Regions from separate parts of the Kluyvera sp. CHPC 1.2972 genome, predicted to be linked through region 2. Evidence: predicted binding sites of a transcription regulator. Region 2 holds the regulator's gene; each other region holds the start of a gene.
The links. The regulator PurR, encoded in region 2, represses purine synthesis genes. The targets are predictions, from matches to a motif close to CANGCAAACGTTTGCNTG.
Positions count from the first base shown of each region.

Region 1 (3,209 bases), on a different contig from region 2:
GGCCTTTGATAAAACCGGCACCCTGACGCTCGGCAAACCGCAGGTGACCACGATTATCCCAACCGCCGAACTGAGCGAAGACAACCTGCTGACGCTGGCCGCTGCGGTGGAACAGGGTTCTACCCACCCGCTGGCGCAGGCCGTGGTGCGCGAGGCGCTGCAGCGTGAACTGACCATTCCACAGGCCATTGAGCAGCGTACGCTCGTCGGTTCTGGTATTGAGGCCAGCGTCGATGGGCAGCGCATCGTTATCTGCGCCGCAGGCAAGTTCCCGACGCCGGATCATCAGGATGAGATCCAACAATTGGAAAGCCAGGGCAACACCGTGGTGCTCATTACCCGTGACGATACCCTGCTGGGGATTGTAGCGCTGCGAGACACCGTGCGTCAGGAGGCGCGTCAGGCGGTCGATGGCCTGCGTGAATTAGGCATTCAGGGCATCATTCTGACCGGGGACAATCCGCGCGCTGCTGCCGCCATTGCCGATGAGTTAGGTATGGCCTACCGCGCCAACCTGCTGCCTGCCGATAAGGTCAGTGAAGTCACGGCGCTGAACGCTCAGGGGCCGCTGGCGATGGTGGGCGACGGGATTAACGACGCTCCGGCGATGAAGGCTGCGGCGATGGGCATCGCGATGGGCAGCGGCACCGACGTGGCGCTGGAAACCGCCGATGCGGCGCTGACGCATAACCGTCTGACCGGGCTGGTGCAGATGATTCGCCTGGCTCGTGCTACCCACGCTAACGTTCGGCAAAACATCGCCATAGCGCTGGGGCTGAAGGGGATTTTCCTTATCACCACGCTGCTCGGCATGACCGGGTTGTGGCTGGCGGTGCTGGCGGATACCGGTGCGACGGTACTGGTGACGCTGAATGCGCTGCGGTTACTTCGCGGGAAGTTTAGCGCGTAATAGGGTCGGTTCGGTGCCCTTTCCCGGCGGCGCTTCGCTTGGCCGGGCTACGGGTCTAAATCGGTAGCCCGGGCGAGGCGTTTACGCCGACCCCGGGTTGGCTCGATGCCATTCCCGGCGGCGCTTCGCTTGGCCGGGCTACGGGATTATTGGTGCCGATTAATGGCGCTTACGCAGCAAATACTGGTACGGCACTGACTCGGTCTGCTGAGCAATCAGCTCATGTTCCATAAAGCGGCAAAAGCCGGGGATATCGCGCGTGGTGGCGGGATCGTCGGCAATAATCAGCAGCGTTTCCCCCACCGGCATCGTCCGCACGGTTTTACGCACCATCATTACCGGTTCCGGGCAGCGCAGCCCTTGCGCGTCTAAGGTGTGGTCGGGGCTGGAAAACAAATCGGTCATGAGCATCTCGTCGTCAGAAAAAACGCGCTTAGTTTACGCTGACCCTGCCTCAACGCAACCAGGTTAACGATTGCGCGAAAAACAACCATTGCAATGAAACGGGAAAGCAGTATCATTCCGCCCCTGCAATGAGTTTGCAGACTTTATTGGGTTCCCTCACCCCAACCACTAAAAAGGTACAATATGACGCCCTTTACCTCCTTACAGCGCCGACATGCGCTGGTTTGGCTATCGCTATTTCACCTGCTGGTGATCACCTCCAGTAACTATCTGGTGCAGCTGCCGGTCTCTATCTTCGGCTTCCACACCACCTGGGGCGCGTTTAGCTTTCCGTTTATCTTCCTTGCGACTGACCTGACCGTGCGAATCTTTGGCGCACCGCTGGCTCGCCGTATCGTTTTCGCGGTGATGGCCCCGGCGCTGCTGATCTCCTACGTGATTTCATCGCTGTTCTATATGGGCGAATGGCAGGGCTTCGGCGCGCTGGCGCACTTTAACCTGTTCGTGGCCCGTATCGCTGCCGCCAGCTTTATGGCCTATGCCCTGGGGCAGATCCTTGACGTGCACGTGTTTAACCGCCTGCGTCAAAGCCGCCACTGGTGGCTTGCACCGACGGCCTCCACGCTGTTCGGTAACATCAGCGATACCCTGGCGTTCTTCTTTATCGCTTTCTGGCGCAGCACCGACCCGTTTATGGCGACGCACTGGGTAGAAATCGCCCTCGTGGACTACTGCTTTAAAGTGCTGATCAGCATTGTTTTCTTCCTGCCGATGTACGGCGTACTGCTGAATATGCTATTGAAAAGGCTGGCAGATAAATCTGATTTGTCAGCAATGCAGCCTGGTTAAGGGTTCATTACACGGGTTGTGATAAGATATGCAGATAAGCCGTTATGGCTATTTATCGAAAGGAAGATGTCAATGCGCAAATTGGTGAAATATGCTGGTATTGGCCTGCTGGTAATGGGCCTTGCGGCCTGTGACAACAGCGACACCAGCACCCCTGCACAAGGTTCTGCTGCCGCGAGCGATGCCGCAGGTCAGGCAATCAATCTGTTAGACGGTAAGCTGAACTTTACGCTGCCGGCCGGGATGACCGACCAGAGCGGTAAGCTGGGCACCCAGAGCAACAACATGCACGTCTACTCTGACGCCACCGGCATGAAAGCGGTCATCGTCATCGTTGGCGACGACACCACCGAAGATTTAGCGGTGCTGGCAAAACGTCTTGAAGATCAGCAGCGCAGCCGCGACCCGCAGTTGCAGGTGGTGACCAATAAATCTATCGAGATGAAAGGCCACACGCTGCAGCAGCTCGACAGCATCATCTCTGCTAAAGGGCAAACCGCGTACTCTTCCGTCGTACTGGGTAAAATCGATGGCAAACTGCTGACCATGCAGATCACGCTGCCAGCGGACAACCAGCAGCAGGCGCAGTCTGACGCTGAGAAAATCATCAATACCCTGGTCATCAACTAAGTTTTGCTGACCAATAAACGGCCTCTCGCGAGCTTACGCCAGAGGCCGTTTTTTTAGCCGCCATCCCAGCAGCAATGCCACCGCCACCAGCCCCGCAGCGGCAATGTAAATCGTCGAAATGCCCATCCACGCCATCATCAGCCCGGCCAGCGGCCCGGTAATACCCAGCGATAAATCCATAAACACGGTATAGGTTGCCAGCGCAGAGCCTTGGTTCTGCTGTGGTACGGCTTTCACCGCCACCACGCCCAGCGCCGGGAACACCAGCGAGAATCCCGCCCCGGCGAAGAAGGTGCCGATTTTTGCCATCGTCGGCGTATCAGCCACGCCCACCAGCAGCAGGCCGACAATCTCCACCGAGAAGCAGCTCATCGCCACGTTCAGCCCGCCCAGGCGGTTAATGCCGTTCGGGAAC
Region 1 is NZ_JAPKIB010000002.1:346,212-349,420, reverse strand. It holds gene zntA (Zn(II)/Cd(II)/Pb(II) translocating P-type ATPase ZntA) at 1-910, shown strand, start outside; gene tusA (sulfurtransferase TusA) at 1,070-1,315, opposite strand; gene V6944_RS05105 (7-cyano-7-deazaguanine/7-aminomethyl-7-deazaguanine transporter) at 1,499-2,164, shown strand; gene V6944_RS05100 (DcrB family lipoprotein) at 2,237-2,794, shown strand; gene V6944_RS05095 (MFS transporter) at 2,828-3,209, opposite strand, start outside.
Region 1: a site for PurR is predicted at 1,375-1,392, ahead of tusA (sulfurtransferase TusA). Genes of this name have one in related genera too.

Region 2 (3,209 bases):
AGAGAGTGCATAACGGCTTGTGAAACGCTAATATTTGCGTCATGCATTCAAAAATTTTGCAGGCAGAAAATGTGGTCTGAATATTCACTGGAAGTGGTTGATGCGGTGGCACGTAACGGTAGTTTTAGTGCCGCCGCGCAGGAACTGCACCGCGTGCCTTCTGCGGTGAGCTATACGGTACGCCAGCTGGAAGAGTGGCTGGCTGTTCCCCTGTTCGAACGGCGCCATCGCGACGTTGAACTTACTCCCGCTGGCGTATGGTTTTTGAAGGAGGGGCGGTCTGTTATCAAAAAAATGCAGATCACTCGCCAACAGTGCCAGAAAATTGCTAACGGCTGGCGAGGGCAGTTGGCGATTGCCGTCGATAATATCGTGAAACCGCAGCGAACCCGGCAGCTGATTGTCGATTTCTATCGCCACTTTAGCGACGTGGAGCTGATTGTTTATCAGGAAGTGTTTAATGGCGTCTGGGATGCATTGGCCGATGGCCGCGTGGAGCTGGCGATTGGTGCCACTCAGGCGATTCCGGTCGGTGGCCGCTTCGCGTTTCGTGATATGGGGATGCTCAACTGGCACTGCGTGGTGGCGAGTATCCATCCGTTGGCGCAGATGGAGGGCCCGCTCAGCGATGATGTGTTGCGCAACTGGCCGTCGCTGGTGCGCGAAGATACTTCGCGTTCGCTGCCGAAGCGGACGACCTGGCTACTCGATAACCAGAAGCGTGTGGTGGTGCCGGACTGGGCTTCATCGGAAACCTGTATCTCGGCGGGACTATGCGCGGCGATGGTACCGGGGCATCTGGCGCAACCGTGGTTGGAAAATGGGGAGTGGGTGGCGCTACAGCTTGAAAACCCGTTCCCGGATGCCGCCTGTTGCCTGACCTGGCAGCAAAGCGAAGCATCGCCGGCATTAAGCTGGCTGCTGGAATATCTGGGGGATAGCGAGACGCTAAATGAAGAGTGGCTGCGGACACCCGAGTAGGGTGTCCGTGGGTAATGCTTAGCGGCGGTAGTCGCGGAACGGACCGTCGGCCACGGAACGACGTTCGATAAGACGCGGATGCACCTCAATCGACTGCGAGGTCTCGCGTTTGCTAACGATACGGTCCATCAGCATGTTAAACGCCGTTTCACCGAGCGAATCTTTCGGCTGGTGAATCGTCGTCAACGCCGGGGTGAAGAAACGGGAGTTGCGCACGTTATCATAACCAATCAGCGAAATGTCCTGCGGCACGCGAAGACCCATTTCATCTGCGGCGCACAGTGCGCCCATCGCCATGATGTCGCCACCGCAGAAGATAGCAGTAGGGCGCGGCTGCTGCGACAGGATCTGCTGCATTGCGCGATAACCGGATTCAGGCTCAAAGTCACCCTGTACAATCCAGTTCTTCGGGACGTTGATGTGCGCTTCTTCCATCGCTTTCATAAAGCCCGCCAGACGACCCGCGCCGGTGTTACGCTCCAGTGGACCTGGGATCACGCCGATATCGCGATGACCGCGCTCAATCAGGTAACGGCCTGCGGTATAGCCGCCTTCAAAGGCGTTATCGATGACCGAGTCGGTGAAGTCCGCTTTAGCCTCGCCCCAGTCCATCACCACCATCGGGATGTGACGGTACTCTTCGAGCATCGTCAGTAGGGATTCCGGATACTCGGAACACATGACCAGCAGGCCATCCACGCGCTTTTGCGCCATCATCGACAGGTAGGCGCGCTGTTTTTCCAGGTTGTTCCAGGCGTTGCCCAGAATCAGGGTATAGCCCTTCTCAAAGCAGTTTTTCTCAACGGCTTCGATAATTTCGGCAAAGTAGGCCGCTTCGCTGCTGGTCGCTAGCAAACCAATCGATTTGGTGTGGTTCACCTTCAGGCTACGGGCAACGGCGCTCGGAGAGTAGTGCAACTCTTTGATCGCCGCCCAGACGGCTTCACGCGTCTCCTCGGCGACAAAACGCGTTTTGTTAATTACATGTGATACGGTTGTAGTGGAAACGTTTGCGCGCTTCGCTACATCTTTAATAGTTGCCATTCCATCTCACTCCAGACCCTGGCCTGCCCCTGATAAAATCGAAAGGAAAACGTTTGCCTTCACACACCCTGACGCAATTTTGTGGATTGCGATTCGCCGGGAAAACGATACAGGACGACAGGAGGGGGTCAATGGCCGGTACGCTTATAAATAAGCGTCGAATTTTGACTTATCCTGACGCAAAGTGGAAGAGTAAAAACCAACATCCTGCTAAATCTGTGAAGATTTTTGCGCAATACTGTGCAAAAATGCGTTAGCACAGTTTTGCTGTAGCGATAAAAAGGAGAAAAGTTGATGAGTACCGAACTTAAGATGTCACTCACCACCACCGTCATTACCCTTGCGCTGATTGTTGCCGCAAGTTTGACTGCTGTACTGCATTAATTCCTCTGCGAGGGGGCGTCCGCTCCCTCCTGTCTGATTGTTACCCGTTTAGCAATAATCTTTTGCTGTTTTGTACACTTCTGTTTTTATGTGATTGATGTCATGCTTTTGCCCATTATCGACATGCCGCGTCTGTCGTGCGGCCAACCGGAGCATTTGCATGAAAATTAACTTTCCCTTACTGGCGTTAGCCATTGGGGCCTTTGGCATCGGGACCACCGAATTCTCGCCAATGGGGCTCCTGCCGGTCATCGCTAAGGGCGTAGACGTCTCCATTCCCGCTGCCGGGATGCTCATTAGCGCCTATGCCGTAGGGGTGATGGTTGGCGCACCGCTGATGACGCTGCTCCTTTCACATCGTGCTCGCCGTAACGCCTTGATCTTCCTGATGGCGATTTTTACCCTCGGCAACGTACTGTCGGCGATGGCGCCGGACTACACCACGCTGATGCTGTCGCGCATTATCACCAGCCTTAACCACGGTGCATTCTTCGGCCTCGGTTCCGTTGTTGCCGCCAGCGTGGTACCGAAGCATAAACAGGCCAGCGCCGTGGCGACCATGTTTATGGGGTTGACGATTGCCAATATTGGTGGCGTTCCAGCGGCAACCTGGCTTGGCGAAACCATCGGCTGGCGGATGTCATTCCTGGCAACGGCAGGCCTCGGCATTATTGCTATTCTGGGGCTGTGGTTCTCTCTGCCGAAGGGCGGGGCGGGTGAAAAGCCGGACGTGAAGCGCGAGTTGTCGGTGCTGGTACGTCCGCAGGTGCTGTCGGCGCTGCTGACCACTGTACTGGGCG
Region 2 is NZ_JAPKIB010000003.1:56,316-59,524, reverse strand. It holds gene punR (DNA-binding transcriptional activator PunR) at 70-981, shown strand; gene purR (HTH-type transcriptional repressor PurR) at 1,000-2,025, opposite strand; gene cydH (cytochrome bd-I oxidase subunit CydH) at 2,320-2,409, shown strand; gene V6944_RS06255 (MFS transporter) at 2,570-3,209, shown strand, end outside.

Region 3 (3,209 bases), on a different contig from region 2:
AAACCTTCTTCGCCCCGGCTTCACGCGCCATTTCAATAATCTGCTCAGAAGTGGTACCGCGCACGATGGAGTCATCCACCAGCAGCACGTTCTTATCGCGGAATTCAGCGCGGTTAGCGTTAAGCTTGCGGCGAACGGACTTACGACGCAGCTGCTGGCCCGGCATGATAAAGGTACGGCCAACGTAGCGGTTTTTCACAAACCCCTGACGGTACGGTTTGCCGAGAATGCGGGCGATTTCCAGCGCGATATCGCAGGAGGTTTCCGGAATTGGAATCACCACATCGATATCCAGATCTTCCCATTCACGCGCAATCTTCTCGCCGAGCTTGGTACCCATGTTCACACGGGCGCTGTAGACGGAAATTTTGTCGATAAAGGAGTCTGGACGCGCGAAGTAGACGTATTCGAACAGGCACGGGTTGCTTACCGGGTTGTCAGCGCACTGACGGGTGAACAGCTGGCCGTTTTCGGTGATGTAGACCGCCTCGCCCGGCGCAACGTCGCGCAGGAATTCAAAGCCGAGGGTGTCCAGCGCCACGCTTTCGGAGGCCACCATATATTCGGTGCGACCGTCGCCAATATCACGCTTGCCCAGCACCAGCGGACGAATACCGTTCGGGTCGCGGAAGGCCACCATGCCGTGGCCGATAATCATCGCGACGCAGGCATACGCACCGCGAATCTGGCGATTGGTTGCGGCGATAGCAGCGAAGATATTGTCGGCTTCCAGCGGGTAATGACGGAAGTTATCCAGCTCGCTTGCGAAGATATTGAGCAGGATTTCAGAATCGGAGGTGGTGTTGATGTGGCGGCGTTTTTCTTCAAACAGTTTTTGACGTAACTCGTGCGCATTGGTCAGGTTACCGTTATGCGCCAGCGTAATGCCGTACGGGGAGTTGACGTAAAAAGGCTGGGCCTCAGAGGCACTGGAGCTGCCCGCCGTTGGGTAACGCACGTGGCCAATACCCATGTTGCCCTGCATACGCTGCATGTGGCGGGCTTCAAAGACATCGCTCACCAGACCGTTCGCTTTACGCAAGCGGAAGCAGTTGTTGGCATCAATGGTGATGATGCCAGCGGCATCCTGTCCACGGTGCTGCAGCACCGTTAGCGCATCATAAATCGACTGGTTTACCGGCATGACACCGGCGATACCGACAATACCGCACATACGTCTTTTCCTCGTTAAGCAACGACCCAAAGCTTATACTTTGGGCAAGAAACTTGACGAGCTTTGAAGGTATTCAAAAAACCATCTGATAACCGGTGAGAAATAGGGAATAAACTGCGAATGCTGCCAGTCATCGCTTTTGGCCATCCCGGTAAAGGTGTCAAGGAAGAACAAGATAGCGGCGATAATCAGCACCCCACGTAATGCGCCGAAGCAGATCCCCAATACCCTGTCTGTACCCGACAGACCGGTCTTTTCCACCAGTTGGCCTATCACAAAGTTGACGATAGCGCCGACGATGAGCGTCGCGATGAACAGCGCCGCAATAGCAATCCCATTTCGAACCCGTTCGTCCTCAAAGCCCGTAAACCAGACTGACAGGTCAGTGTAGTAATGGCTGGCAACGTAGAAGGCACAGCCCCATGTTACCAACGATAATGCTTCACGAACAAAGCCGCGGATGAGGCTCACCAAGCAAGATAAGCCCAGCACCGCGATAATGGCGTAATCAATCCAGACCATATATGTCCCACGATTTTACGCCCTGTCATCCAGTTCGGGCGCATTCTAACAGAAAAAGAAAACGTTTGCGTAGGGATTTCCTTCCCCGGCGTAAATAAAAAATGGCGCTGAAAAAATATTCAACGCCATCGTTTTTTGGTCGTTTTAGGCGTTATTCAGCACCCCTAACCCTCTCCCCCGAGGGGAGAGGGGACCGTTGGGAGACGTCGACAAGCCCAGCACCGACTTTCTCCCTCGGCCCTCTGGGAAGAGGGCCGGGGTGAGGGGAAAAGACCCACACCTTAGTTCGGCGTATATCCCATCACCACGCCGCTGAGCCCCGACAACCGATTCAGTTCACCAAGTGAACCTTTCAGCTTATCTTTCGAGGCATCCGGGCCGACCAGAATACGGGTGATTTTACCCTGAACGGGCGTCGAAGGCGACGTGTAGGCGTGATATCCCGCACCGCGCAGACTCGCCACAATTTCGTTCACCTTATCCGCATTCTTCAATGCACCAAGCTGCACCACGTACGCTTTACCTACCGGTGCCGGTTTCTCTTCCGGCGCGGCTTTCGGCGGTGGCGTCGCTGCCGCGACCTGTTCAGCAACAGGCTGCGGTTTTGGCTTCGGTTTTTCTACTGGTTTTGGCTTCGGCAGTTCGGCGGCCGGCGGGATCTGTTCGAGATCGCCGTTGCCGTTCACTGCCAGACGGCTGGAGTCCAGCGACGGTGCTGCCGCGTCACCTGCCCTCACCTCTTCTGCCGCCCCTTCAGGCGGCTGAGCAGGCAGCGCCTGCGTTGCCGTCGGCAGCATATCAGGTTCATCACGGTCCCCCGGTTTTGGCACCAGCGGAATCGCCGCGAACTCATCCTGATAATGCTTTTTTTGCCCGTCAAGCAGCCCTGGCAGCACAATGACCCCCAGCGCAACTAATACTATCGTCCCGACGAGACGGTTTTGAAACTTACTTGCCACCGGCACTCCCCGCGTCCAACGCTTCCATCACATGCGCTACCGTGTGGAACGAACCACACACCAGCACCGTATCTTCGGGCGCTGCGTCAGCCATGGCGGCGTGCCACGCCTGCACGACGCTGGTAAAAACGGTCCCTGCGCGCAGATGCTCGCGCAGCTGTTCCGCCGTGGCACCGCGAGGTCCCTCGAGCGGCGCACAGTACCAGCTATCCACAACGTCCTCCAGACACGCCAGCGTACCGGCGATGTCCTTATCATGCAGCATACCAATAACCGCCAGCACTCGCCCAGTTTTCGGCAACGATTTGAGACGCCCGGCAAGATAGGCCGCGGCGTGCGGGTTATGTGCAACATCGAGGATCACGCGTGGCTCAAGCTGGATGGTCTGGAAACGGCCCGGCAGAATCGCGCTGGCGATGCCTTCACGGATCACCGCTTCACTTACCTCAAGCCCGCTGGCGCGCAGCGCGGCAAGCGCCGTGGCGGCATTAGGCTGCGGCACGTTTGGCAACGGCAGGTTACGCAGTTCGCCCTGGGCGTCGCTGAAGGTCCAG
Region 3 is NZ_JAPKIB010000001.1:662,969-666,177, forward strand. It holds gene purF (amidophosphoribosyltransferase) at 1-1,174, opposite strand, end outside; gene cvpA (colicin V production protein) at 1,208-1,696, opposite strand; gene dedD (cell division protein DedD) at 1,978-2,655, opposite strand; gene folC (bifunctional tetrahydrofolate synthase/dihydrofolate synthase) at 2,645-3,209, opposite strand, start outside.
Region 3: a site for PurR is predicted at 1,751-1,768, ahead of cvpA (colicin V production protein). Genes of this name have one in related genera too.

Region 4 (3,209 bases), on a different contig from region 2:
CGTGACGCTGTTGGACGGTGAAGTCAGTCCGCTGAAAAAGAGTGCGATAGCCAACGATGGTACGATTCTCAGCTGTAGCTGTGTACCGAAAACGGCGCTGAAGCTGAAACTTTAAACCGCTTGTTCCAGGCTGTAACCGTCCAGCCCCGGCTGCGGTTGCAGTCTGTCGTTCATCACTTTGATAGGGTCGCCAAGCTGCATGGTGCGCCCAGCGAGAACCAGACCCGGCTGAGCCAGCAGACAGAGTGCCGCGTTTTCGCCCGGTTCTACCACCAGCAAATTCACCTGGCTATCATCGTCGCTCAGCCACACGGCCGCCGCATCGCCAGTTACCGGAGACCAGCTCTCTTCATGAGCGCGGAAGTGCCAGCTTTTCGGCATTTGCGGTTTCAGGAAGCGGATAGCCACCAGCGCATTAAGAATAAGCTCAGCACGATGTTCTTTTGACAACACCAGATCGCGGCATTTCTCTTCAAAGGAGAAATAAAGCGCGGCATCGTCAACGCAGAATCCGGTTGGCGCAAAAGCATCGGGGGTTAACATCCGGCGAGCAAAACGCGAACGAAACAACATACCATTGGCTAAATCGAGCATCATTCGATCGTGCTCTTCATCATAATACCAACGCCAGTTATCATCAGGTTTAATTCGCATTTTACTCCCCCGTCATATTCGCATCCGATGCATTGCCTGTTCTTCCGTTGCGTTACTTTGCCTTAAATAATAAAAGACCAATATGTTTAAATAAGCAACAGTAGGAAAATATAAAGCAACCAGGGCCGGAAATAAAGCCCTGGATCACAATACTGGGAAAAATACTAGATGTGAGTAATGATTTCTTTAATCAGCGGTGGGCCTTTAAAAATAAACCCGGAATAGATCTGCACCAGAGACGCACCGGCAGCCATCTTTTCACGAGCCGCAATCACCGAGTCGATACCGCCAACGCCAATAATCGGTAATTGACCTTTTAATTCGGCTGACAGCATACGAATAATTTCGGTGCTTTTTAATTGTAATGGACGACCGCTTAAGCCACCCATCTCATCGCAATTTTTCATCCCCTGAACCAGAGAACGATCCAATGTCGTATTGGTGGCGATCACCCCATCAATATTATGGCGAACTAAACTATCGGCCACCTGGATCAACTCTTCATGAGAAAGATCCGGGGCGATCTTTACCGCCACTGGAACATATTTATGGTGCTTTTGTTCGAGTTCAGATTGCTTATTTTTAATACCGGAAAGGAGATCGTCCAGCGCATCGCCATATTGCAGCGTACGCAGCCCTGGGGTATTTGGCGAGGAGATATTAATCGCAATATAACCGGCATAGGCGTAGATTTTTTCCATACAAATCAGATAGTCATCTTTGCCCTGCTCAACCGGGGTATCTTTATTTTTGCCGATATTAATCCCCAGAATTCCGTCGAAATGCGCTTTTTTCACGTTCTCGACCAGGTTATCAACGCCGTGGTTATTGAAACCCATGCGGTTGATCAACCCTTCGGCATCGACCAGGCGGAACAAACGCGGCTTGTCATTGCCCGGCTGCGGACGCGGCGTGACGGTACCAATCTCAATGGAACCGAAACCCATCGCCCCTAAGGCGTCGATACATTCGCCATCTTTATCCAGACCGGCTGCCAGACCCAGTGGATTTTTAAACGTCAGCCCCATGCAGGTGACCGGTTTTTCCGGCACTTTTTGACGCACGAGTGCTTCCAGCGGGGTGCCGGTGACGCGACGTAATTGTTGGAACGTTAATTCATGAGCGCGCTCTGGATCGAGCTGAAAAAGTGCTTTACGAACGAAGGGATAGTACATGAACTCTCCTGGATTCCCGGTGTGCAAACCGGGGGCGTATTATGTGCGATAACGCTCAGAAATGGAATTGACCTGCGGCAAAAAAAGCGCAATCGTTTTCCTTCTATTCAACCTCGACTGCACTCCGCATATGCATTTTCTGGTAATCCATCATCAGAAAAAGTATTTCGCCCAAGGTTTCCCCTCTGACACACTGATGCAAATGTTATCAATTCTAGATTCATGTTTGTTTTTAGTTATAAGGAGAGACCATGCGCGTCATTACTTTAGCAGGCAGCCCCCGTTTTCCTTCTCGCTCCAGCGCCCTGCTGGAGTACGCCCGGGAGAAACTCTCTGCCGCCGACGTTGAAGTTTTCCATTGGCATTTGCAGAACTTCTCCCCCGAAGATCTGTTTCATGCCCGTTTTGACAGCCCAGCACTACAAACCTTAACCGAGCAGTTGGCTCACGCCGACGGCCTGATTATCGCCACGCCGGTCTACAAGGCATCATTCGCTGGCGCATTAAAAGCGCTGCTGGATCTGTTGCCCGAGCGCGCGCTGGAAGGCAAAGTAGTGCTCCCGCTGGCCACCGGCGGCACGGTGGCGCATATGCTGGCAGTGGATTACGCCCTGAAACCAGTGTTGAATGCGTTGAAAGCCCAGGAGATCCTGCAGGGCGTGTTTGCCGACGATAGCCAGGTGACCGATTATCAACATAAGCCGCAGTTCAGCCCGAATCTGCACACCCGACTGGACAGTGCGCTGGAGACATTCTGGCAGGCGCTGCATCGGCGGGACATCCAGGTTCCCACGTTAAGTTCCGCGCGATTAACCGAACATGTTTGATAAAAAAAACGCCGTAGGGAAAAACCTACGGCGTTTTTGTTTGTCGATATCAATGTAACCGGAATTGCCACCGAGCCTCCCCGGAGTCGGCTCACGCTTCGTCCGGGCTACTGGTTAAGCTAAGGCTTTAGCAATCTTCTCGTACAGATCGCCAGAGAGATTTTCCAGCCCTTTCAGCTGCTCCAGCGCGGCACGCATTAACGCCTGACGCTTCGCATCGTAGCGTTTCAGGCGGATCAGCGGCTCAATCAGACGAGAAGCCACCTGCGGGTTTTTGCTGTTCAGTACGGTGAGCATTTCCACCAGGAACTGATAGCCGCTGCCGTCTGCCGCATGGAACGCCGCCGGGTTGCTGCCGGCAAAAGCGCCAATCAGCGAGCGAATACGGTTCGGGTTATTCATGCTGAATGAACGGTGGTTCAGCAGCTTACGTACCGTTTCCAGCACGTCGTCCGCCGGGCTGGTCGCCTGTAGAATCAGCCATTTATCCATCACCAGACCGTCATGATGCCATTTGTCATCATATTCCTGCATCAGCGCGTCGCGGCACGGC
Region 4 is NZ_JAPKIB010000008.1:55,148-58,356, reverse strand. It holds gene V6944_RS14075 (YcbX family protein) at 1-115, shown strand, start outside; gene zapC (cell division protein ZapC) at 112-654, opposite strand; gene pyrD (quinone-dependent dihydroorotate dehydrogenase) at 819-1,829, opposite strand; gene ssuE (NADPH-dependent FMN reductase) at 2,081-2,656, shown strand; gene pepN (aminopeptidase N) at 2,771-3,209, opposite strand, start outside.
Region 4: a site for PurR is predicted at 1,915-1,932, ahead of pyrD (quinone-dependent dihydroorotate dehydrogenase). Genes of this name have one in related genera too.